DNA from 4 places in the Nocardiopsis sp. NPDC055879 genome. Region 3 is predicted to be linked to each of the others. Evidence: riboswitches for the same ligand, from Rfam matches in the RefSeq annotation. Region 3 holds a riboswitch; each other region holds the start of a gene.
What was found. A riboswitch is a leader RNA that binds a small molecule or an ion and turns the genes downstream of it on or off. The one in region 3 is predicted to bind thiamine pyrophosphate.

Region 1 (5,826 bases), on a different contig from region 3:
CGTGGCCCTGGCCGACTCCTACGGGGGTTCGGAGACGGGTGTGTGCGGTTCGGCGACCGCACCCGACGAGGCGGCCACCGTCGCCGACACCACCGACCGTCGCAGCTTCACCATGGGTGGCAGCATCTCGGTGCTCGACGAGGCGTTGCGTCCGTTGCGGCCGGGGTCGCCGCGGGTCGGACGGATCGCGCGGACCGGACGGATCCCCTTGGGCTACTACAACGATCCCATCGCCACCGCTCGCACCTTTCCCACCGACGCCGAGGGGCGACGTTGGGCGTTGTCGGGCGACTACGGGACCCGGGCCACGGACGGTTCGATCGTCCTGTTGGGTCGGGGCAGCGTGGTCATCAACACCGCCGGGGAGAAGGTGTATCCCGAGGAGGTGGAGGCCGTGCTCAAGGCCCACCCGTCGGTGGACGACGTGATCGTGGTGCCCGCTCCGGACGAGAACCTCGGTCAGCGGGTCACGGCCCTGGTCTCGTTGGCCCCCGGCGGCAGCCCGGACGAGAAGGCGCTGCGCGCCCACTGCCGGGTTCGGTTGGCCGGGTTCAAGGTGCCCCGGACGGTGCACTTCGTGGACCGGGTCCGGCGCACCGCCGTGGGCAAACAGGACTACCGTTGGGCCGCTTCGGTGGCCGGGGAAGGTACCCCCAGCCCTCAATCGCGGTGACCCACGGGGGCTCCGGGAGGTCTCCTCATCCTCCCTCTGTGGTACCTCTCATTTCGGTCTCCGAGTCGGTACGCCACCAAGCAGCCGAAACGTGGTTTCGGCGTCCTTTCGATGCCTCCAGGACAGCTCCGGGACGCCTTCCGCCCTCGCCGACGGCACTAGAATGGCCACAGCCGGCCCGGGGCTCGCGGTCCCCCTCCCCCATCGTGTGGCCGGAGTGACGAACCTCGATGTTGGGCCCGGGACCGTACCATCGGCGGGTTCATCGAGGTCCGTGCCGACCCAAGCACCCCTTTGACCGTCCGGTCCACCGTGGATACGGGACCGGCGGCACCATCAGGACGGAGGACGGCGCCCCCTTCCCGGCTCCCCGGAAGACGCGCCCGAGCATTCATGGCCAACTCAGTAGGCTCCTACATCTTCAACGCGGTGCGCGGCGGGGCCGTGGGCACCTCCGAAGCACTTCCCGGTATCAGCGGCGGCACCGTCGCGCTCATCGTCGGCCTCTACGACCAGTTGATCGGTGGCGCGGGCCACATGGTCAGCGGGATCAAGCGCTACGTCACCGACGTGCCCCGTGGCCGCGGCAAGGACCGCGCCATGGAACAGTTCCGTCAGGTGGACTGGTCCGTCCTCGTCCCCGCCCTGATCGGCATGGCGGTGGCCCTGGTGGGAGCGTTGCTGCTCATCGCCCCGCTGGTGGAGGAGTACACCCAGTACGCATACGCGATCTTCTTCGGTCTGGTGCTCGCCTGTCTGTGGATCCCCTACACCGGCGCGGGCAAGTCATGGAAGGCCGGACACTACCTCCTGGCCCTGGTCTTCGCCGTACTGTCGTTCTTCCTGACCAGTCTCCCCGGCGCCAACCTGCCCCCGCACCCGGTGGTGGTCTTCCTCGTCGCCTCGGTAGCGATCTGCGCGCTGGTCCTGCCGGGCGTCTCCGGTTCCTTCATCCTGTTGGCCGTCGGTCTGTACACTCCGAGCAAGGACGCGTTGGAGAACCTCGACTTCGTCTACATCGGTGCCTTCGCCCTCGGCGCGCTCACCGGCCTGGCGCTCTTCGTCAAGGTCCTCCAGTACTTCCTGGAGAACTTCCACCACTTGACCCTGGTGGTCCTGACCGGCCTGATGGCGGGTTCGCTGCGTGCCCTGTGGCCCTGGCAGAGCGAGGACCGAGAGATCCTCGCTCCCACCGAGGTCCCGTTGACGGTCGCCCTGATGGTGGCCGGTTTCGCCATCATCGTGGTGTCCATCCTGTGGGAGCGCCGCAAGCGGCTCCAGCGTGAGGTCGAGGCCGGCCACGAGAGCGTCTCCGTCTGACCCTTAGAGTCGTACCCACAACCACATACCGAGTCGGGGTCGAGCGAGCGCTTCACCGCGCTTCGACCCCGACGGCGCGGGGTGCCGGGGAAACGACCCGGCTGAGAGCACACCCGTCGAACCTGCCCTAGTTCGTACTAGCGAAGGAACGCCGATGAGCGTGTACAACGTCGTGTCCATCGCCGGAAGCGACCCCAGTGGGGGCGCCGGCATCCAGGCGGACCTGAAATCGTTCTCCGCCCACGGGGTCTTCGGGATGAGCGTGGTGACGGCGTTGACCGCCCAGTCCACGCGCGGGGTCACCGGGGTTCACGGTGTCCCCGCTTCATTCGTCGTCGACCAGATGGAGACGCTGTTCGAGGACGCGACGGTCCACGCGGTCAAGGTGGGCATGCTGGGCACCGCCGAGGTCACCGAGGCCGTGGCCGCCGCGATCGACCGGCACGGGCTGTCGAACGTGGTGGTGGACCCGGTGATGGTCGCCAAGAGCGGCGACCGGTTGTTGGAGCGTTCGGCCATGGAGGCGCTGCGCGGTGAACTGCTGCCGCGCGCCGACCTCCTCACACCGAACCTGCCGGAGGCCGCCGACCTGCTCGACGAGGAGGAGGCCACGGACCTGGCCACGATGCGCTCCCAGGCCGAGAGGCTTTTGAAGCTGGGGCCGCGTCGGATCCTGCTCAAGGGCGGGCACCTGGCGGGGACCGACAGCGTCGACCTGCTGGTCGACGGGGAGTCCGCCCCGGTCGAGCTGAGCGCCACGCGCGTGGCGACCCGCAACACCCACGGCACCGGCTGCACCCTGTCCTCCGCGATCGCCGCGCTGATCCCCCAACGCCCGGACGTGGCCACCGCCGTGGCCGACGCCAAGACCTGGCTGACCGAGGCGCTGCGCCACGCCGACGAGATCGACGCCGGCGGCGGCCAGGGCCCCGTGCACCATTTCCACGCCTGGTGGTGATCACACGAAGGGGGGACCGGCCCGTGCGGACCGGTCCCCCCTTCATATTCTCCCCGTGGGGCGTGCGAGTCGGCTAGCGCTGGACGTCGTCCATCACCGCGTCCGGGTTACGCCAATCGGGGTGACCGAAGAACCTCTTGCTCTCCGCCACGATGACCGGGGACAGCAGGAGCAACCCCACCAGGTTCGGCAGCGCCATCAGGCCGTTGGCGATGTCGCTGAACAGCCAGACGGAGTCGAGGCTGGCGACCGAACCGATGAAGATGATGACGATGAAGATGAGTCGGTAGGGCAGGACCAGCTTGCGTCCGCCCAGGAACTCCACGCACCGCTCACCGTAGTAGGCCCAGCCGAGCAGGGTGCTGAAGGCGAAGACGGCCACGGAGGCCGCGACGACGTAGGCGCCCGCGGTACCGAAGGTGGGGCTGATGGCACCCAGCCCCTCGGTCATGGCCTGCGACGTCAGCAGCGAACCGTCCTCGGCCTCGTCTCCCTGCCACACACCGGTCACGATGATGACCAGGCAGGTCATGCTCACCACGATGATGGTGTCGATGAAGGTCTGGGTCATGGAGACCATGGCCTGACGGACCGGCTCCTTGGTCTTGGCCGCGGCGGCGGCGATACCACCGGTGCCCAGCCCGGACTCGTTGGAGAAGATGCCGCGGGCGAAGCCCATCTGGATGGCGAGCATGACACCGGCGCCCGCGAAACCGCCGACGGCGGAGGTCCCGGTGAAGGCGTCGGTGAACACCAGCTGGAAGGCGGGCAGGAGCGACTGCCAGTTGGCGATGAGCACGACGAGGCAGATGCCGACGTAACCGATGATCATGATCGGCACGAGGCCGGAGGCGACACGACCGATGCTCTTGATGCCACCGAGGATCACTCCGCCGGACAGGATCATCAGAGCGAGGCCGATGACCCACGGCTCCAGCGGGGTGACGCTGCTGACCTGTTGGGCCACGGTGTTGGCCTGGGTGCCGTTACCGATACCGAAGGCCGCGATGGCGCCGAAGACCGCGAAGGCGACACCGAGGAAGGTGCCGAGCCCACCCTTGATCCCGTACTTGAGGTAGTACATCGGGCCGCCGCTCTGCTCACCCTTGGCGTCGGTGCGGCGGTACTTCACCCCCAGGAGGGCCTCGCTGTACTTGGTGGCCATACCGAAGATGCCGATGAACCACATCCAGAACAGCGCGCCCGGGCCACCGACACCGATGGCCAGCGCGGCGCCCGCGATGTTACCGACGCCGACGGTGGCGGCGAGCGCGGTGCTCAGTGCCTGGTAGTGGGAGATGTCGCCCTCGACGGAGGAGTCCTCCTTGCGACGGACGAGGGCGAGCCAAAGGGCGTGCGGGAGCCTGAGCAGCTGAAGGAGGCGCAGCCGGATGGTGAGGAAGACACCGACACCCAACAACAACGGAATGAGGACGAAGGGTCCCCAGATGACGTCGCTGATGATGCCGGCCATCTCAAGGAGTTGGTCCACAGGGGATCTCCCTTTCGGTGAGTGCGTGGGGCCGAGAGATCCGAGGGTGGAACAGAGGGACCGTTGTTCGCGGAGTCACATCGGCACAGGTGGGTGCATTTCGATATCGGCAAAGAATGACACTGACGCGTAACGAACGAATCACATGTGTTCGACATGAACGTTGCGCCGCGCCGGTGTCACCTCGGGTGCGCGACGGGGCGCACCCTCAGTCCGCCTTGTCGTCGTCCTCGGCGTGGGCCAGCGCGAGCCTGCTGAGCGCGGCCGCGGCCTCCTCCGGGTCCGCTCCCCTACCGACCGCCACACCCAACAGATAGGTGGTGAGCGGCGCCGCGGGGCGGGCGACGGAGTGCGCGGCGTCTCGGGCCAGATCGAGGATCCTGTCGACGTCGGCCTTCTGGAGCGGCTCGCTCCCGGACAGTTCGAGCTCCTCGAACACCAGCTTCGACCATTCCACCAGGGTCACCGCTCGACTCCTCAAAGGTGTGTCCTGCAACGTTTTCGGTGATCATGCCATCCTGGGGTCACGCGACGGCCAGACGACCGTACACGCCTGGTCACCGCCCGATCCTCCAACCCTCCCCCTTCCGACGGGGCGGGTTCGCTCGGGCTGCGACCCCGGTTCACACTCCGAGCCTAGCGTCGGGAGCAGCGATATTCCGGCGTTGGGAGCCCGTTCGCATGTCCCCCATGACCCCGCTCGTCGACACCTTCCCGAACACCCCACCGGGCCGCCCTCTTCGGGTGGCCGTCGTGACCGAGTCGTTCCTGCCCCAGGTCAACGGAGTCACCAATTCCGTGTGTCGGGTGCTGGAGCACCTGGCCGCCGAGGGCCACCAGGCCGTGGTGCTGGCGCCCGGTCGCGGACCCACTTCGTACGCCGGGTTCCCGGTGGTACGACTGCCCGCCGTCCCCCTGCCCGTGTACCGGGACTTCGCGGTCGGCCTGCCCCTGCGGCGGGCGATGACCGCCGCCCTGCGCGCCTTCGCCCCCGACGTGGTCCACCTGGCCTCCCCCACCCTCTTCGGTGCCGCCGCCGTGGACGTGGCGCGACGTTGGGCGCTGCCGACCGTGGGCGTGTTCCAGACCGACCTGGCCGGTTTCGCCGGTCGGTACGGTCTGCCCGGAAGCGAGGCGCTCTGGTCGTTGCTGCACCGGATCCACTCCGCCGTGGACCGCACCCTGGTGCCCTCCTCCGCCACGATGGAGGCGTTGTCGGACCGCGGATTCCCCCGGTTGGCCCTGTGGCGTCGCGGGGTGGACACCGACCGGTTCCACCCCGACCACCGTTCCGAGGGGTTGCGGCGCCGTCTGGCCCCGAACGGCGAGACGCTCGTCGGATACGTGGGCCGGCTGTCCAAGGACAAGCGCGTGGAGCTGCTG
Region 2 (5,826 bases), on a different contig from region 3:
TGGGGCAGCACGCGGCGACTCGCGTGCGGAATTAATCGGAATTTAATCCAACGAAGAACGGGGTCAACGAAGTGCTGGATCGGAAACTGTCCAGATTGCGGCTTCGGTGCCCTCCGCTGTCTATCGTCGGTCCTCTAGTGGGGTTTGGAAGAGTGTCGGGGCCGGATAATTAATGTGATCCTCATCACACTGGCCTCGGTGGGATGGACCTGGTATTTGTCGGGTTTCACCCTGGGAAACCTCGCAAACCGGGCAGTTCGCCACTGTGGATTCTGGGGTTTCTGTAGTCGCTTTCCCGTGCCTCTTCGTGAAAAGTCGGTAAATTCTTCTCCCATGTTGTGCACGAGGTCCATGCGGGTAGGGATGAACGAATGTGCGCCGGGCAGGGCGAGGCGTATTCCGGACATCCCCATGTGTCCGTTGTGACCCACAGGGATCAATTGTCACGTATTCGGGGGAAGCGCTTCTCGCGCCGGCTGATTCGTCGGGACTCTCGTCTTGATGTCGAGATTAATTGCGACTGGTTCCTCGTGAACAGTCCACTGTGGCCGTGCTGTGGCGTTTCTGGGTGCTTTGCCGGGGATTGAGGAAGCTTTTCGGTGACACGCCCGATTTGACGGAGTTCCCTTTGCGGGCCGACTGCGAGTGTGGTCGACGCAGTGCCCGGTGCCACGTGGCACCGGGCCGCACACGGCCGTAGGGGGCGACGTGACGGAGTCCAGCCGTATTGGTCGGTTCGGGGACAGAGCCCGAGCCCTGGTGGAGGGCGGAACCGCGAAGTTGGAAGGGGGCGGCGGCAAGGAACGACGCGAGGCGATCCTGCGTCTGTCCGGACTCGGCCTCATCGCCGGGCTATTGTCGGCGGCCCTGGTCATACCCTTGGTCGGCGGTGCCGGGATCGTGGCCAGGGACGCCGCCGCGGGGTTCATGTCCCTGCCGAACCACCTCGACGTTCCGTACCCGTCGTCGCGCGTCCTGCTCACCGACGACTCGGGGGAGCCCTTCGGCGAGGTCGCCCAACGCGAACGCGATGTCGTCGACCTCGACGAGATGAGCCCCTGGATGGGCACGGCCCTGATGGCGATCGAGGACGACCGTTTCTACGAGCACAACGGCCTCGATCTGCGCGGTGTCCTCCGCGCCGCCATCCGCACCGCCCAGGGGAACACACAGGGTGGTTCGACCATCACCCAGCAGTACGTCAAGAATCTCCTCATCGAGACCGCCGAAACCGAGGAAGAGGTCGACCAGGCCAGCGCCCGGACGATCACCCGCAAACTCACCGAGTTGCGCTACGCGATCGACATCGAGGACCGCTACACCAAGGACGAGATCCTGCAGGGCTACCTCAACCTGGCCTACTTCGGGGCCGGCGCGCACGGAGTCGAGGTCGCCGCCGAACGGTACTTCTCGACCTCCGCCGCCGAACTGGACCCCGGGCAGGCCGCGACACTGGCCGGTCTGGTTCGAGCGCCCTCGTACTACGACCCGATCAACAACCCCGATGAGACCAGGGAACGCCGCGATCTCGTGCTGGACCGGATGGTCGCCACCGGACACCTCGACGCCGAAGAGGCCGCCGCGCACAAGGAGAAGGGCCTGGGAGTGGACGCCACGCCGCGCGGGGGCAGCTGCGCCGAGAGCGAGTACCCGTTCTTCTGCGACTACACGATGCGCTGGCTCCTCGAATCCGACCTGCTGGGCGACACCAAGGCCGAGCGCGAACAGCGCATCTCCCGGGGCGGCTTCACCGTCCAGACCAGTCTGCTTCGAGCGGCGCAGGACTCCGCCCAAGAGGCCATCGACCGCCGGGTCCCGCACGAGGACTCCACCAAGTTCTCCGCCCAGGCCATGGTCGAGCCCGGTTCGGGCCGCGTGCGAGCCCTGGCCCAGAACCTGCGCTACGGGTTCGACGACGAAAAGGTCGGCACCACCTCGATCAACCTGGCCGTGGACCAGGCCGACGGCGGTTCCAGCGGATTCCAGGCCGGGTCGACTTTCAAGGCCTTCACCCTGGCCGCGGCCCTGGAGAAGGGCCTGGGGTACGGCACCAGCTTCAACTCGCCCAAGAGCATGTCGGTCGGCGGCATGGTCAACTGCGAGGGCGGCACCATGTCGTCCTGGAACGTCCGCAACGCCGGTGAGAGCGACGAGGGCGGCCACAACATGCTCAGCGGGACCAAGGGGTCGGTGAACACCTACTTCGCCCAGCTGCAGCGTCGGGTCGGCCTGTGCGAGACCTCCGAGACCGCCGAGGCGGTCGGGATACACCGCGCCGACGGTGGCGACCTCGGGGTGTGGAGCTCCTTCACCCTGGGCGACCAGGAGGTGTCCCCGCTGAACGTGGCCAACGCCTACGCGACCTTCGCCGCTCGTGGCACCCGCTGCGAGCCGCGCCCGGTCCGGGCGATCCGGGACGACGGCACCGGTGAACGGGTCACCGCCGACTCCCACTGCGAACGAGCGGTGAAGAAGCAGACCGCGGACGGGGTCAACCACCTGCTACAGCAGCCCTTCAAGGGCGGCACCGCCAATGGTCTGGACCTCGGGCGACCGGTCGCGGGCAAGACCGGCACCACCGACGGCGCGGCCTACGCCTGGTTCGCCGGGTACACCCCGAACCTCTCCTCGGCCGTGGTCGTCGGCGACGTGCGCGGCGGCGAGGCGAACCCGCTGCAGGGCGTGACCATCGGTGGCCGCTACTACGGCATCGTCTACGGGGGCAGCCTGCCCGGCCCGATCTGGCAGGAGAGCATGCGGGGCGGTACCGCCGAACTGGAGGCCGAGGACTTCGCGGGCTCGCCCGGGGCCTTCGGCAACCCGGACGCCGAGCCACCGAAGTCCAAGGACGACGAATCCGACACCGAGGCCTGACCTGCGATGGAGTCGGAAGAATCGGGCCGTGGGATGGAAACATCCCACGGCCCTCCTTGTTGACGCATAATGGAGGAGAACCGACAGGGGAGCGCGTGAGCGCTGAGAGTGCGGCATCGGACCGCAGACCCTTACACACCTGATCCGGGTCATGCCGGCGAAGGAAGTCGTGGAATCCGTCATCTCCGTGCCGCCGGCGCGGGAGACGCTCTCGGCCGCATTCCCCTCGTCGACCTCGACGAAGGGACCTCATTTCGATGGGTATCGACACCGGAGCCGGGCACGCCGGTACGAGTCGTGGACTTCTCGGCCGGATCAAGGACTGGATCCGCGCCGAGTTCGGGGCCTGGCGCACCGTGGACATCGTGGTGGCCGCCGTACTCGGCGCCGCGGTGGGGGTGGTGTTCTGGCTGTGGGGCGTGGTCTGGACGATCACCGGACCGCTGTTCGTGCTCTTCCCCCCGGCACAGGCGATCCTCTACGGGGTCTGGCTGCTTCCGGGAGTCCTCGGCGGGCTGATCATCCGACGGTCCGGCGCGGCCGTGCTCACCTCCATCACCGCGGCCTCGGTCTCCGCGCTGCTGGGCTCCCAATGGGGCGTCACGGTGGTCCTGGAGGGCGCCATGCAGGGGCTGCTGCCCGAGCTGGTCTTCCTGCTCTTCCTCTACCGCCGTTGGGGCATGGGCGTGGCCGCGCTGGCCGGTGCCCTCGCCGGGATCTCCCCGGCCATCCGTGACGCCGTCGTCTACTACGCCACCTGGCCGCTGTCGCACCAGCTCGTCTACGGCGGCCTGGTCCTGGTGAGCGGCGCGTTGATCGCGGGGGTCGGCGGACGCCTGCTCACCACCGCCCTGGCCCGGTCCGGGGCCTTGGCACCCTTCCCCTCGGCCAAGGGCTGACCATGGCCGGCACGAACGCGCGCGGCGCGCGTGTGGAACTCTCCGGCTGGGGATGGAAGCACGCGGGCCGCGCCGCCCACGCCCTGCGCGGCGTCGACCTGCTCATCGAACCCGGGGAGCGGGTCCTGTTGCTGGGCGCCTCCGGCGCGGGCAAGTCCACCCTGTTGCACGCCCTGGCCGGTCTCACCGGGCCCGACAGCGCCATCGGTGGCGACCAGGAGGGCCTGCTCCGGGTGGACGGCGAGCCCGCCTCCCGGGGGCGCGGCGGTGTGGGTCTGGTCGCGCAGGATCCCGAGGCCCAGCTGGTGATGGCGCGCGCCGGCGACGACGTGGCGTTCGGCCCGGAGAACCTGGGGGTGGCACCGGACGAGATCTGGTCGCGGGTCGAACGTGCCCTGGTCGAGGTCGGGTTCCCCTATGGGATCGGCCACTCCACCGGTGCCCTGTCCGGTGGGGAGAAGCAGCGCCTGGTCATCGCCGGGGCACTGGCCATGCGACCGCGTCTGCTGCTGTTGGACGAGCCCACCGCCAACCTCGATCCGGTCGGGGGCGCGCTGGTCCGGGACCTGTTGGCCCGCCTGCTCACCGAGAGCGAGGCGACCCTCGTTCTGGTCGAACACCGCGTCGCCGAGGTCATGGACCTGGTGGACCGTGTGGTGGTGGTCGAACCCGGCGGTGGCGTGATCGCCGACGGGGCGCCGGCGAAGGTCTTCGCCGAGCACGGGAGGTCCCTGGCCGAACAGGGGGTGTGGGTACCCGGAGAGGAACCCTCACCGGACCTACCCTCGGCCCCCGGGGGAGCGCCCATGTTGGCGGCGCGGGGTGTGACGGCGCGGACCCCCTTCCAACTGGGCGTGCGGGCGGCCGCCCCGCGCACCGTCCTCGAAGACGTGGACCTGACCGTGCCCGCGGGGGCCGTCACCGCGCTGACCGGGCCCAACGGAGCGGGCAAGTCCACCCTCCTGACCCTGCTGGCGGGCCTGACCAAACCGCACCGTGGTCGGGTGGTGCCGCGCGGGACCCTGGCGGAGATCGACCGGCGTCCACTGGTCCGCTGGCCGGCCCGACGGCTGGCCCGCCACGTGGGCACCGTCTTCCAGCACGCCGAGGACCAGTTCGTGACCACCGAGGTCCGCGACGAACTCCGGTTCGCCCCGCTGCGGGCCGGTCTGAGCGATACGGAGACCGAGGGCCGGGTCGGTGAACTCATGGAACGGCTGCGGCTGACCCATCTGGCGAACGTGCACCCGTACACGCTTTCGGGCGGGGAGAAACGCCGTCTGTCGGTGGCCACCGCGCTCAGTTCCGGCCCCCTGCACGCCCCCGACGTCCTGGCCCTGGACGAGCCCACCTTCGGCCAGGACACCCGCACCTGGACCGAGCTCGTGGAGCTCCTCGCGGATCTGCGAGCCGAGGGCCGGGCCATCACCGTGGCCACCCACGACGGGCTGCTCCTGCGTCATCTGACGGACGTGCGGGTGCGTGTGGCGGACGTGCGGGTGCGTGTGGCGGACGGGCGCGCCGTGGCCGAGGAGGCCGAGTGAGCGAGGTCCCCCGGCTCACCGGACTCAATCCCGCAGCCAAACTGATCGCCGCCCTCGGCATCGGCATCGGACTCGTCCCCGCCGTGGACGTGGTCACCGGCGGCATCGTGCTGGCCGCCGTCCTGCTGTGCGTGCCCTTCAGCGGGGTGGACCGCCGCACCCTGCTGATCCTGGCCGGCCCCTTCGTGCTCATGGGTCTGAGCAGCGCCGCGGTCAACTACCTGTACGGCGAACAGGGCCTCGAAGGAGCCATCGGGGTGGCGGTGCGTCTGTTGGCCATCGCCCTGCCCGGACTCCTCGCCGCCATCACCAGCGACCCCACCGACATGGCCGACGGGCTCGTGCAAAGACTCAAGGTGCCCGAGCGCCCCGCCATGGGCGTGCTCGCGGCGCTGCGCCTCATCCCGCTGTTGGCCGACCAGTGGCGCACCATCACCCTGGCCCGTAGGGCCCGAGGACTGGAGGCCGGATACAACCCGCTGAACGTGGTCCGACTGTTCTTCGGCCGA
Region 3 (5,826 bases):
GTCTGCGGTCCAGCCTGAGGTCGTGGGCGACGTAGACCGTCGCCATACCACCACCGGCGATCCTGGACTCGACGAAGTAGCGACGGTCCAGCGTCGCGCCTACAAGCGGGTCGGAAGTCGTCATGTCCACGGCGGAGTTGTGTCCTTGCTGCGGGGAGCGCGGGAGATCGCGGCCGATGGCGCGTACCCGACACCAGATGTCGAACCGACACGATAGCGGAATCCGGAGTCGGTTCTGCCCCGCGGTTCATGGTCGCGGCGGCCCCGCACTGTGCGACACACGGGCCGTCCGTGTGCGCTCGGGGGGTGCGCGCGCCTGGGCTGTCTCGGTGGGTGCGGTGCCCTCTCACGGCACACACATTCCATCCAAGGTAGGGGACGACACCAAACCTTCGCTTGGCGCCGCACCGGCCGGCTCTTGACCGAGGGCCGCGGCGACCGCTCCGACCTGCCCGGACACGGACCTCGGACGGGCAGGTCGAGTGGTACTTCGCTCAGACCACGTCGGGACTGGAGGCAAGGGCGTGCCGCCGGATCGGGATGCGCCCGGCACGGCGGGCGTCCCTACCGGCCCGGACCGCGTCGCGCATGGCCCGCGCCATCAGGGCCGGGTCTTGGGCACGGGTCACGGCAGTGGCCAACAACACCGCGTCGCACCCCAGTTCCATGGCCAGGGCCGCGTCGCTGGCGGTACCGATGCCGGCGTCGACGATGACCGGCACGCCGGCCTGTTCGACGATCAGCTCCAGATTGTGCGGGTTGCGAATGCCCAGACCGGAGCCGATCGGAGCGGCCAGCGGCATGACGGCGGCGCAGCCGAGCTGCTCCAGACGCCGGGCCAGCACCGGGTCGTCGTTGGTGTAGGGCAACACCGTGAAACCGTCGTCCACGAGTGTCTCCGCGGCCTCCAACAGCTCCACCGGGTCGGGAAGCAGCGTGTGCTCGTCGGCGACGACCTCCAGCTTCACCCAGTCGGTCTCCAAGGCCTCGCGCCCCAGCCTGGCGGTGCGCACGGCCTCCACGGCGGTGAAGCAGCCCGCGGTGTTGGGCAGTGGACGGATGCCGTTGCGGGACAGGACGTCCCACACCGATCCCTGCGTGCCCGGGGCGACCCGGCGCATGGCCACGGTGGTCAGCTCCGTCCCCGAGGCCAGCAGGGCCTCCTCCAGCACCTCCAGGGAGGGCGCGCCGCCGGTTCCGGTGATGAGGCGGGAGCCGAAGGGGACGCCGGCGATGATCACGGGGTCTTCGACGGTGTCGACATCGGGGCGGGTGTCGAGGATGTCGGTCATGGTTCAGCCTCCCTGTACGGCGGTCAGGACGTCCACGCGGTCGCCCGGCGTCAGGTCCGTGCCGGCCCACGCGGTGCGCCGCACCACCTCGTCGTTGATCGCCACCGCGATCCCGCCGGGGATCGCCCCGTCGCCGGCCGAGGTGAGGTCGCGTACGACCGCCTCGACCGTGGTGGCCGTGCTCTGGCGACTCTCGCCGTTGATGATCAGTTCCACAGTCACTCCCACGTCGTCGGTTCGTCTCACGCGCCGCCATCGGACAGCGGCCGGTCGGCGGCGAATCCATGCGCGTATTCGGGCAGGGCCCCGGTCGTGAGCGCCCGCACCATGACCTCTCCGGTCACGGGGGCCAACAGCACCCCGTGCCGGAAGTGGCCCACGGCCAGGTGCAGTCCCGGCACCCGGGTGGGGCCCAGCAGGGGTCGGTTGTCGGGGGACCCGGGGCGCAGGCCCACGCAGGTCTCGGTGACCTCCAGCTCGGTGACCCCGGGAACGAGTTCGCGCGCGTCCCGCAGCACCTGCCAGAGCCCGCCCGCGGTCAGGGCGGTGTCGTACCCCAGCTCCTCCTGGGTCGCGCCCACGATGACCTCGCCGTCGGCGCGGGGCACCAGGTAGACCGGGAAGCCGCGGACCAGGCCGCGCACCGTCCGCTCCACGAGCGGGGGCTCCCCCTCACGGACCCGGGCGCGCAACAACTGTCCCTTGACCGGCCGGATCGGAGGCAGCACCGGCGCGGGCAGGGTGATCCGGTCGCTCAGGCAACCCGCGGCGAGGACGACCTGGTGGGTCGGCAGAACGGTGCCGTCGGCCAGGTGCACTCCCAACCGGGCCCCGTCGGGACCGGGGGAGGAGACCTCGGTCACGGCCCCGGCCACCTCGCGCGCGCCCGCGCGTTCGGCGGCCCGGGCCAGGGCCGGAAGTAGACGGCGGGGGTCGACGGAGTGATCCTCTGGGGCCAGGACCCCGCCCCGCACCGAAGGGGCCAGGTGGGGTTCCAACCGGCGGCACTCTCGACTGTTCAACCGCTCGGTGGCGATGCCCAGACGTCGTTGCAGGTCGTGGAGTTCATCGAGGACGGCCAGGTCGTCCCGGTCGAAGGCGACCAGGAGCGTTCCGGTGCGGTGGTGGCCCACCGACATGGCGGAGTCCGCCTCCACCTCGGCGACGAAGGAGTCGTACATCCGCGCGGAGCGGACGCCGAGTCCCATGAGTTCCTCCTCACCGAAGATCGCCTCGGTGGCGGGCGTGAGCATGCCCGCCGCGACGGCGGAGGAGGAACGCGCGTCGGCGGGTTCGGTGACGGGATCGGGCTCGACCAGGGTGACGTCCAGACCGTGTCGGGCCGCCCGCCAGGCGACCACCCTCCCGATGACGCCGCCACCGACGACGACCACACCATCGGTGTCGGAACCGGTCCTGTAGCGGGAATCCTCGAAGTCGCGCATGGTGCGCGCTCCCCTCCCTTCGCCGGCATGATCCGGATCAGGTTCGTGCGGTCGGAGACTGCTCGGTCTCCCTCTCAGCCGGGTCCACCCGGCTCCCGCGGGACATGTCTGTTCGCTCCCCGCCATCCTAGGCCAGGTGACCCCGCACGGGTTCGGGCGGTCCTCGGTGGCCGGTGGGGTGTGGCAGATTGGGAGGGTGACACACAAAGACCTCGACATCGACGAACTGGTCGGCGACTGGCTGACCCTGCGCGAGGCGGCCGAGCCGCTGGGCGTCAGCCCGAACCGGATCAAGACGTTCATCCGCGAGAACCGCCTCATGGGCGTGGTTCGCAAGGGAGAACTCTCCATCCCCGCCGCCTTCCTGGACGGTGACGACCTCGTCAAGGGGCTGCCCGGCACCATCGTGCTGCTCTCCGACGCGGGTTTCTCCACCGAGGAGGCTCTGCGCTGGCTCTTCACACCGGACGACACCCTTCCGGGGACCCCGATCCAGGCCATGCGCGAGAACCGGGGCACCGAGGTGCGTCGCCGCGCCCAGGCCATGGCCTTCTGAGTGATCGCCGTTCGCTCCATGGGGCGCACCGGGGGGTGCGCCCTTGGGTCTCTCGACGACCAGGGCCTAATGTGTCGGGTGTGAGGACCAACCACGGAACCAGCCTGCGCGAGCGCCTGGACGCATCCCTTCTGTACCTGTGCACCGACGCCCGTACCGAGCGCGGTGACCTCGCCGAGTTCACGGACGCGGCCCTGGCCGGAGGGGTGGACATCGTCCAGCTCCGGGACAAGGGGCTGGAGGCCCGCGAGGAACTCGCCGCGCTGGAGGTCATGCGCGAGGCGTGCGAACGCCACGGCGCGCTGCTCGCCGTCAACGACCGCGCCGACATCGCCCGCGCGGTGCGCGCCGACGTTCTGCATCTGGGACAGCGCGATCTGCCCGTGTCCATGGCCAGGGACATCATCGGCGCGGACCCCGTCATCGGGCGATCCAACAACGACGTCGAGGCCGCCATGGCCTCCGCCGAGGAAGCCGGCAGCGACTACTTCTGCGTCGGACCGACCTGGGCCACCCCCACCAAGCCGGGACGCCCTGCCGCCGGCCCGGCCCTGGTGGAGAAGGCCGCCGCACTGGGGACCGAACGACCCTGGTTCGCCATCGGCGGCATCGACCTGACCACCATCGACGAGGTGCTCGACGCCGGCGCCTCGCGTGTCGTCGTGGTGCGCGCCATCACCGAGGCGGAGGACCCCCGTGCCGCGGCGGTCGCCCTCAAGGAACGGCTCACCGCGCGGGCCTGAACCGAGGCGACGCCTCACCGGACCCGGTGACGGGGAACCTCCCGGGGATCAGCACCTCGGGTCCGCCGAACTCGACCGCGCACTCCGCACGGCGGTGGTCGGGAAGAGACCGCCGATGTCAGACCGCGACGTGCGCCAACGCGCTCGGATGACGGCGCAGGAAACCCTCGATGGATTGCGCCGGGTGCCCGGTCAGGCTCGGCACGGTATCGGCCACCACGTCCATCTCCCCGTTCGCGATCGCCGCGTACGACGACGCCCACCCCTCGACCTCCCACTCCGCGGCTCCGGTGCGCCGGCGTGACTCCAGCGCCTCCTCCCAGTTCTGGGGCACGTAGTGGATGGTGCGGCCGGTGAGCCTGCCCAGCTTCTCCACCGTGGCGCCCACCGACAACGCCTCCGGGCCGGTCACGTCGTAGGTGGTCCGCTCCGACGCGGCGATCACCACGGGGTCGGTCAGGACGGCGGTGGCCACGTCGGCCACGTCGTCCCGGGACACCCACGCGGCCCGACCGTCACCGGCCGGGCCGCGCACCACTCCCTCGTCGTCCACCCAATGGGGCAGCAGGTCCAGGTACAGGCTCGGTCTCAGGAACGTGTAGGACACACCGGTGGATCTGATGTGCGCCTCGGTGAAGAAGTGCGTCCGGGCGAAGGTGAAGGTCGAGGCCGGGCCCGCACCGAGGAACGACAGGTACACGATCCGGGAGACCCCCGCCTCGACCGCCGCGTCCACCGCGCTGACGTGGGTCTCCATTCGTTCCTCGGACTCGGTGGCCGAGACCAGGAACAGGGTGTCCACCCCCCGACAGGCCCGCGTGAACCCGGCCCCGTCCTCGTAGTCGGCCATCGACGCGCTGCTGCCCGGGTACTCCGGGGCGCGATTGATGTCGCGCACGATGAATCGCTGTGTCGACCCGAGCCGAGCGATCCGGGCGGCCACGCGCCCGCCCACCGCTCCCGTGGCTCCGGTCACCCCTATGGTGTGGTTTGTCATGTGATCGTCACCCATGACAGCCATCCTGGAGTATGGGGACGTGCCGGCCGCTCATCGGCACGCCCCTTTTTGAGCTCATCGGTCAGCGGGTGGTGTGCTCTTGGGGAGCCTCCTCGTTCCCACCCGTGACAGGGGCGATCGTACGGGTGATGCGCCGGTAGGTCAGGCGGCGCAACAGCACCTCGGCCGGGCCACGACGCCCCGCGCGCTCCAGCGCGTAGGCGCCCACCACGGTGAGCAGCCACACCCCGACCGCGTACAGGAACATCGTCCACGAGGACATGTGCGCGGCCAGCCCCAGGCCCCATGCGGCCAGCAGCGGCGCGCACAGCACGGATTGGGCCAGGTAGGCGCTGAGGGAGCGCTTCCCCGTCGCGCTCAGGGCGCTCACCAGGATGCCCCGGGTTCGTCCCCGTTCCCGGACCCGGTACGCCACCAGGGCGATCAGCGCGACGTACCCGAGCCCGCAGAACAGGCCGGTCGACATGTGCGGGATGGCCAGCGCCTGCCCCTGGATCGGGGCCAGGTCCCACACGCCGATCTGGGCCAACGCCAGGGGGAGACCGCCGAGCCAGCCGACGGTGATGCCCACGATCGCGACCCCGCGCAGCAGGGGCAGGTTCCGTTCCGGCTCCTCCAGGATCCGGCGGCGCGCGGCCCAGAACCCGAACAGGGCTGCGGCGGGCAAGGCCGGGATCAGCAGCCCCTGCCCGACGCTGAGGGGCCAGGCCAGCATTCGCATGACCGCGGCGGACAGGATGGACGTCTCGGCGATGTCGGCGGCCGTGACCAG
Region 4 (5,826 bases), on a different contig from region 3:
GGAGTTCGGTGGACGGGGTCTGGCCGGACTCCTGCTGCGCGAGGCGCTGGCCGACAGCGTCCGCAGGAACATCACCGTCGTCCCCGTGTGCCCACTGTTCGCCAAGCACCTGAAGGAACACGGCGAGGAGTACACGGCCCAGGGCGGCAGGTTCCGCAAGCCCAGGCCCGCGGACCTGGCCCTGGTCCAGAAGACGACCGAGGAGCAGGCATGAGCGCGGAGCGTCCCTACATCGACAAGGAACACCCCACTGTGTACAAGGCGCTCGGCAAGGCGGCTGTGGCCTCCCGGGCCGCTTCGCACGAGGCGGGTCTGGGCGATGACACCATCGAGCTGATCAACGTCCGGGTTTCCCAGATCAACGGGTGCCCGACCTGCCTGAGCATCCACGTTCCCAAGGCCCGCAAGGCCGGGGTGAAGCAGAGTGTCCTGGACGTGCTGCCGTCCTGGCGTGAAGCCGGCGTGTTCACCGACATGCAAAAGGCCGCGCTGCTCCTGGCGGAGTCCCTCACCGTCATCGACCCCGCCGTCGACCGGCAGGAGATCAACGCCCGTGCGGCCGCCCACCTGACCACCGCACAGATCTCCGCGGTGGAGTGGACGACCGCGCTCATCAACGCGTTCAACCGGGTCTCGATCGCCAGTGGTCATCCCGTGATCACACGACAGGGAAAGCGATTTCCACCGCTGTAACGCCCTCCTCCCGAAAAAGCGCTACAGCGGTGGGTCCCCTTTTCCGGAAAGCCCACCTTCTCCAACAGGGTGACGTGCTCGGCACCCAAGGTTCGGAGCAAGGCGGTCACATCCGAACGAGGCTCCCGACACGGGGGTCTGCCGGCGCTCAGCAGCCCTGAGACGATTGCTGCCGCGCGCCTCTCCTATGGCAGGGAGGTCCGGACAGGTCGAGGACGGCTCCTCAGGCCTCCCACCTCCCTGACCTCCCTCCCGTATTCAGTGCGGTGACGGCGGCCGTTCCAGACCCAAATGGCCCCGAAGCGTGTCCGCCTCGTACTCGCGACGGAACAGCCCTCGCTGTTGCAGGACGGGAACCACATGGTCCACGAAGTCCTCGATCCCGCCCGGCAACGACGGCGGCATGAGGTTGAACCCGTCCGCGCCACCGTTCTCGTACCACCGGGTCATCCGATCGGCGATCTGCTCGGGCGTTCCGACCATGGTGCAGTGTCCGCCGCCGGCGGCCAGACGGCCCAGCAGTTGCCGCACCGTGGGCCGTTCGGAGTCGATGATGCGCAAGATGGTCTCGTAGCGTCCCTTGGGACCGGTGAACTCCTCCAGTGGCGGCAGCTCGGGAACCGGCGCGTCCAGCTCCCAATCGGAACAGTCCTGTTCGGTGAACAGCCCCAGCTGCTGCAATGACTCCTCGGTCGGCAGCAGTTCGTCCAGTTCACGTTGCTTGTCTTGGGCCTCCCGTTCGGTGGAACCGACGTAGGTGACCAGTCCGGGCATGATGGCGACGGACCCGGGGTCGCGGCCCGCCCGACGGATCCGCGCCTTGACGTCGCCGTAGTAGTCCTGGGCGCTGGGCAGGTCATAGGCCACGGAGTAGATGGCCTCGGCGCGGCGGGCCGCCAGCGTGCGTCCCTGTTCCGACGAACCCGCTTGGAACAGCACCGGGTTGCCCTGTACCGGGCGCGGCACGTTCAACGGACCGTCGACCTGGAAGTGCTCTCCCCGGTGGCCGATGGGGCGCACCAGGTCCGGGTCCGCGAAGACCCCCTCCCGGTCGTAGTGGAAGGCCTCGTCGCTCCAGGAGTCCCACAGCCCCAGCACCACCTCCACGAACTCCTCGGCTCGCGCGTAGCGCTCCTGGTGCGCGGGCATCCGCTCGTATCCGTGGTTACGGGCCTCGGTGTCGAACATGGACGTCACCACGTTCCAGCCCACTCGGCCTCCGCTGATGTGGTCCAGGGAGGCCAGCAGGCGTGCCGCGTGGAAAGGCGTGTAGAACGTGCTGGAGACGGTGCTGACCAGACCGATGTGCCGGGTGGCCCGGCTCATGGCCGCCAGAGCGGTCAACGGTTCGAGGAACCACCACGGGCCACCGGCGACGTCGCCCGTGGCGTGGCCGTCGGCGAAGAACACCGCGTCCAAGCGGCCGCGTTCGGCGGTGCGGGCCAGTTCTTCGAAGTAGGTGATGTCACCGATCCGTTCGGCCGGCGAGTCGGGGTGACGCCAGGCGGCCTTGTGGTGGCCACAGCCGAAGATGAACAGGTTGAGGTGCATCCGGCGATCGGGGGCCTGGTCAGGCGCGGAAGCGGCGGTCATCAGTTCATCACCAGCCCGCCGTCGACGACGAGGTTTTGACCGGTGACCGCGCGCGCCCAGGGAGAGGCGAAGTACAGGGCCGCGTCGGCGAACTCGGCCGGTGTGGTGACCCGGCGCAGCGGTGTGGAGGAGGCGATCATGTCGAAGACGCTCTCGGGGGTGGCGGAGCTGGCGTCGGTGGTGCGCAGCAGACCACCGGAGACCATGTTGACGGTGATGCCGTCGGGTCCCAGGTCGTGGGCGAGCGTGCGGGTCAGCGACAGCAGCGCCGCCTTGGCCGCTGTGTAGTCGTGGTAGGGGACGACCGGGTGCTGGAACAGGTTGGTGCCCACGTTGATGACCCGGCCGAACCCTTGGCCGCGCATGGAGGCCAGGGCCGCCTGGACGGTGTTCAGTGCGCCGTGGACGGTACCGCTGAACTGCTGGTCGAGGTGTTGTGGGGTGAGCGTGTCGGCGTGGGGTCGTGCGTCGCCGTTGAAGGAGAAGTCGGCGAGCGCGTTGTTGACGACGGTGGAGACGGAGGAGCCGAAATGGCCCTCTGCGGTCTGGACCATCGAGGCGACCTGTTCGGGGTCGCGTACGTCCGCTCGCACGGCCAGGGCGCGGTCGGGGTGGGTGGCGGCGAGCTCGCGAGCCGCTTCTGCGCTGTGGAGGTAGTTGATCACCACTCGGGCGCCTTGCCCCAGGAAGGCCTGGACCAGCCGGGACCCGAGCCCTCGGGCCCCGCCGGTGACGACGACCGTCTGTTGGTCGATGGGGAGTGCGGTGCGGGAAGAACTCATCGGTGGCCTTTCTGGCATGGGCGAAGGCGTCCCTTCGGCCACCGATACCACCGGCCATGTACGGACATCCCTTCGCCGGTATGACCCGGATCAGGTTCGACGGGTGTCATCTCAGCCCTGATCAGTGGATTCAGGGCACCCCGTGTCACTGCCGATCAAGGTAGCCCATAGGCACCCTCTCGGGCCACCGGCCGGTGCCGCGCTCGCCTCCCGCTCGGCGATCGCACCTTCGGGGAGCCGGCCGGTTGGTGCCCCTCCACGTCGACGGGCAAGGGAATGCTCCCGAGCACACGTCGACGCCCGGGTGGGGTGGTCCGGGCCCAGACTTCCGCTGCGGTCTCCAGGGCTTCTATTGGATCGCCACGTCCGTCAGACCATCGAAGGCGTCCAGGACCAACTCCTTGGTTCGGTAGGTTCCGAACCTGGCGATCTCGTTGTTCTTCAGGCCGCCCTTGGCCGTCTGGAAGGTCTCCAAGACATAGTCCACCTCCTGCCGGTCGAGCCCGTAGAGGCGGAAGCAGTAGGCGTCCAGTTCGGCGCGGATGGTCGCACGGCGTTCTTCGTCCCACGGGAAGGGTGGGCCTTCGTGGCCGAGGTCCCTGGCCAGAGGTTCCATGTCATGGGTGGTGTAGATGAGTTCGAGGACGCGAGGCACCAGGAAGCCGAGATGGGGTTCCAGCTGCTCGGGTGTGGGCACGGGAAGCTGTTTCCAGGTCATGAGGGACATGTGCGCGCCGTTGATCTTCTGGCGGCCGACGAAGTCGAAGACCAGGCAACTCTGAACGGCGCACAAGGCCGCGACCAGGTGCGGTCTCCGTTGCACGAACATGAGCGGGAAGGTGTGGCCGACGGCCACACGTGGCAGGAAGGCGGGAATCCCGGTTCGCTCATCATTCGATCGACAGATGTCACGCCAACCGTAGAGCCATTCTCTGTTCCACCCGACCTCCGACAGTCGCGTGGCCAGACCCGGTCTGGAACCATCCTCTCCGGGAACCCAGTAGCGCGGCATCGGCGCGTAAGCGGGGGCCCCTTCTCGATCTGGGCCGGTTGTCGCGGAGCTCCGGCCGTGGTGAAGCCATTCCACCGATGGTCGAAGTGGTGAGCCATCTTCGCTTCGTAGAGTGGCATCATTCGACGGCTTTCGCGCTCGAAGACGTTACCCCGTAGCTCCCACCCTTCCTTCTCCAGGCCCATCATGTCGCGGAAGAGACCGGAGTCATCGGTCATGTCAAACAGACGTTTGAACCTGATCGCCCATGGATTTCCGTCCCGTTGTCCCTCTTTCCAGAGCACCGGGATTCGACGGTAGATAGAGAGGGTGAGATCGGCGTCACGCCTGGACTGAAATAGGGGGATCGAACCCGTGTTGGGGCTGAGCAGGGCGATCTCGTCAGCGGTGAGTTCGAAGCTCCTACTTCCGTCGTCGAGATGGGCCGGCTCATGTAGGAAGAAGGCGTAGTCGGCCACAGGAACGGGGGCTTTGTCCCCGTGCAACGACAGCAAACTGAATCTCTGCCGTGCGTCGACCCCGGGGAACAGCTGCTTCAGATTCTCGAAGTCGTACAGGGAAGCGATCGACCGGTCACGGGTCAGGCTCGCGAAGAGTTCCTGGGCTCCGGCCCCGGTGGCGATGGACGTAGGGACGATCGCACCGATCCGGCCCTCGGGCTTGACGAGTGCGGTGAACAGCTCCACGAAGAGATGATCCACCTGAAGGGTGTTCACCCCTTTGACCGTGAGCCCCTTGGCACACGCGGGAAACCCCTCCGAACGCCCGGCGAAGTGCAGGGTGGATTTCACCTGACGGCGCGCCGACCGGTATCGCTCCGCTTCTTCGGGGTGGTCGCGCTGCCACTGTCCGATCGCCTCTCTACGAGCCAACCCGGCGATGCGGGCGAGCGAGGGTTCGACCACGCTGAAGTACTTCTTGTCCTCGAAGTCGAGCTTGTCCCAGGGCGGGTTCGACAGCACACAGTCGAACCCGCCCTGCCAGCCCAGAGCGCCATTGCCACCACTCCCTTCGTCGTCACAGACCCGAAAGATGTCGGGGAACTCCAGGTGCCAGTGGAAGAACCGATACCGCTCTCGAAGTCGCCTGATCTCGGCGTGGGTGGCCTCGGTCGCAGCGGCGTCCTCGGGGTCGAAGAGCCGGCGGAAGGTCTCGTCGGTCACCGGCCGGGGTGTGCCCGCCCTCTTCTCCCAGAGGAAGGTGGCGCACCAGGCGTCGGCGATGTGCACGTCCCTGCGGTAGTCGGCAGACGTACGCCAGGCCCGGTAGACCTGTTCCTGCTCTCGGACGTCCCGCAGGCTTCCCACCTGGATCGTGTAGAGCCCGTTGAGCCCCTCCGCGTAGGTGGTGTTGCCGACCTTGACCGCGTTGGACTCGGTGTCGAACAGCGCACCCTGACCGACACGTTCGAGTGTGTTGGTCCTTCCCAGTGACTCCACGACTTTGCGGTCGTCACCTTCCACCGGGGCGAAGGCCGCGTCGGGGATACCGGCCCGTATCTGCGCGGGAGTCGCTCCATGAGGGCGTTTCCACATTTGAGGTGGGGGTCGAGCAGGTCGAGTGGTCTGCCCGGCGCCATGCCCTCCAGCCACAGCGCCATCTTGGCCACGTCCAGGGCCATGGGATTGAGGTCGACTCCGTACAGACAACGTGCGACCACCGTGTGCAACGCCTGGCGGTAGGCCTCCTCCCCCGGTTCGGGCGTGCCCTCTCGGACGGCCGCGACCCGTTTGGCGATGCGTTGGC

Region 1: another riboswitch for thiamine pyrophosphate. It lies ahead of thiD (bifunctional hydroxymethylpyrimidine kinase/phosphomethylpyrimidine kinase); the one in region 3 lies ahead of thiO (glycine oxidase ThiO).
Region 2: another riboswitch for thiamine pyrophosphate. It lies ahead of ACWGKS_RS03355 (ECF transporter S component); the one in region 3 lies ahead of thiO (glycine oxidase ThiO).
Region 4: another riboswitch for thiamine pyrophosphate. It lies ahead of ACWGKS_RS24015 (3-oxoacyl-ACP reductase); the one in region 3 lies ahead of thiO (glycine oxidase ThiO).

The regions. Positions count from the first base shown of each region.
Region 1 covers NZ_JBSHCT010000001.1:183,091-188,916, reverse strand. Annotated here, with positions in the region: gene ACWGKS_RS00785 (acyl-CoA synthetase) at 1-673, shown strand, start outside; gene ACWGKS_RS00780 (DUF368 domain-containing protein) at 1,067-1,993, shown strand; TPP riboswitch at 2,061-2,159, shown strand; gene thiD (bifunctional hydroxymethylpyrimidine kinase/phosphomethylpyrimidine kinase) at 2,148-2,951, shown strand; gene ACWGKS_RS00770 (alanine/glycine:cation symporter family protein) at 3,025-4,443, opposite strand; gene ACWGKS_RS00765 (DUF6457 domain-containing protein) at 4,652-4,909, opposite strand; gene ACWGKS_RS00760 (glycosyltransferase family 4 protein) at 5,125-5,826, shown strand, end outside.
Region 2 covers NZ_JBSHCT010000002.1:253,749-259,574, forward strand. Annotated here, with positions in the region: gene ACWGKS_RS03350 (transglycosylase domain-containing protein) at 709-2,874, shown strand; TPP riboswitch at 2,950-3,057, shown strand; gene ACWGKS_RS03355 (ECF transporter S component) at 3,132-3,773, shown strand; gene ACWGKS_RS03360 (ABC transporter ATP-binding protein) at 3,776-5,317, shown strand; gene ACWGKS_RS03365 (energy-coupling factor transporter transmembrane component T family protein) at 5,314-5,826, shown strand, end outside.
Region 3 covers NZ_JBSHCT010000009.1:29,916-35,741, reverse strand. Annotated here, with positions in the region: gene pknB (Stk1 family PASTA domain-containing Ser/Thr kinase) at 1-130, opposite strand, end outside; gene ACWGKS_RS12280 (thiazole synthase) at 495-1,292, opposite strand; gene thiS (sulfur carrier protein ThiS) at 1,296-1,508, opposite strand; gene thiO (glycine oxidase ThiO) at 1,535-2,737, opposite strand; TPP riboswitch at 2,735-2,846, opposite strand; gene ACWGKS_RS12265 (Rv2175c family DNA-binding protein) at 2,934-3,293, shown strand; gene thiE (thiamine phosphate synthase) at 3,374-4,036, shown strand; gene ACWGKS_RS12255 (SDR family oxidoreductase) at 4,155-5,048, opposite strand; gene ACWGKS_RS12250 (DUF418 domain-containing protein) at 5,116-5,826, opposite strand, start outside.
Region 4 covers NZ_JBSHCT010000023.1:9,312-15,137, forward strand. Annotated here, with positions in the region: gene ACWGKS_RS24000 (GNAT family N-acetyltransferase) at 1-214, shown strand, start outside; gene ACWGKS_RS24005 (carboxymuconolactone decarboxylase family protein) at 211-693, shown strand; gene ACWGKS_RS24010 (LLM class flavin-dependent oxidoreductase) at 952-2,286, opposite strand; gene ACWGKS_RS24015 (3-oxoacyl-ACP reductase) at 2,286-3,068, opposite strand; TPP riboswitch at 3,119-3,221, opposite strand; gene ACWGKS_RS24020 (hypothetical protein) at 3,418-3,786, opposite strand; gene ACWGKS_RS24025 (class I SAM-dependent methyltransferase) at 3,783-5,243, opposite strand; gene ACWGKS_RS24030 (DNA methyltransferase) at 5,240-5,826, opposite strand, start outside.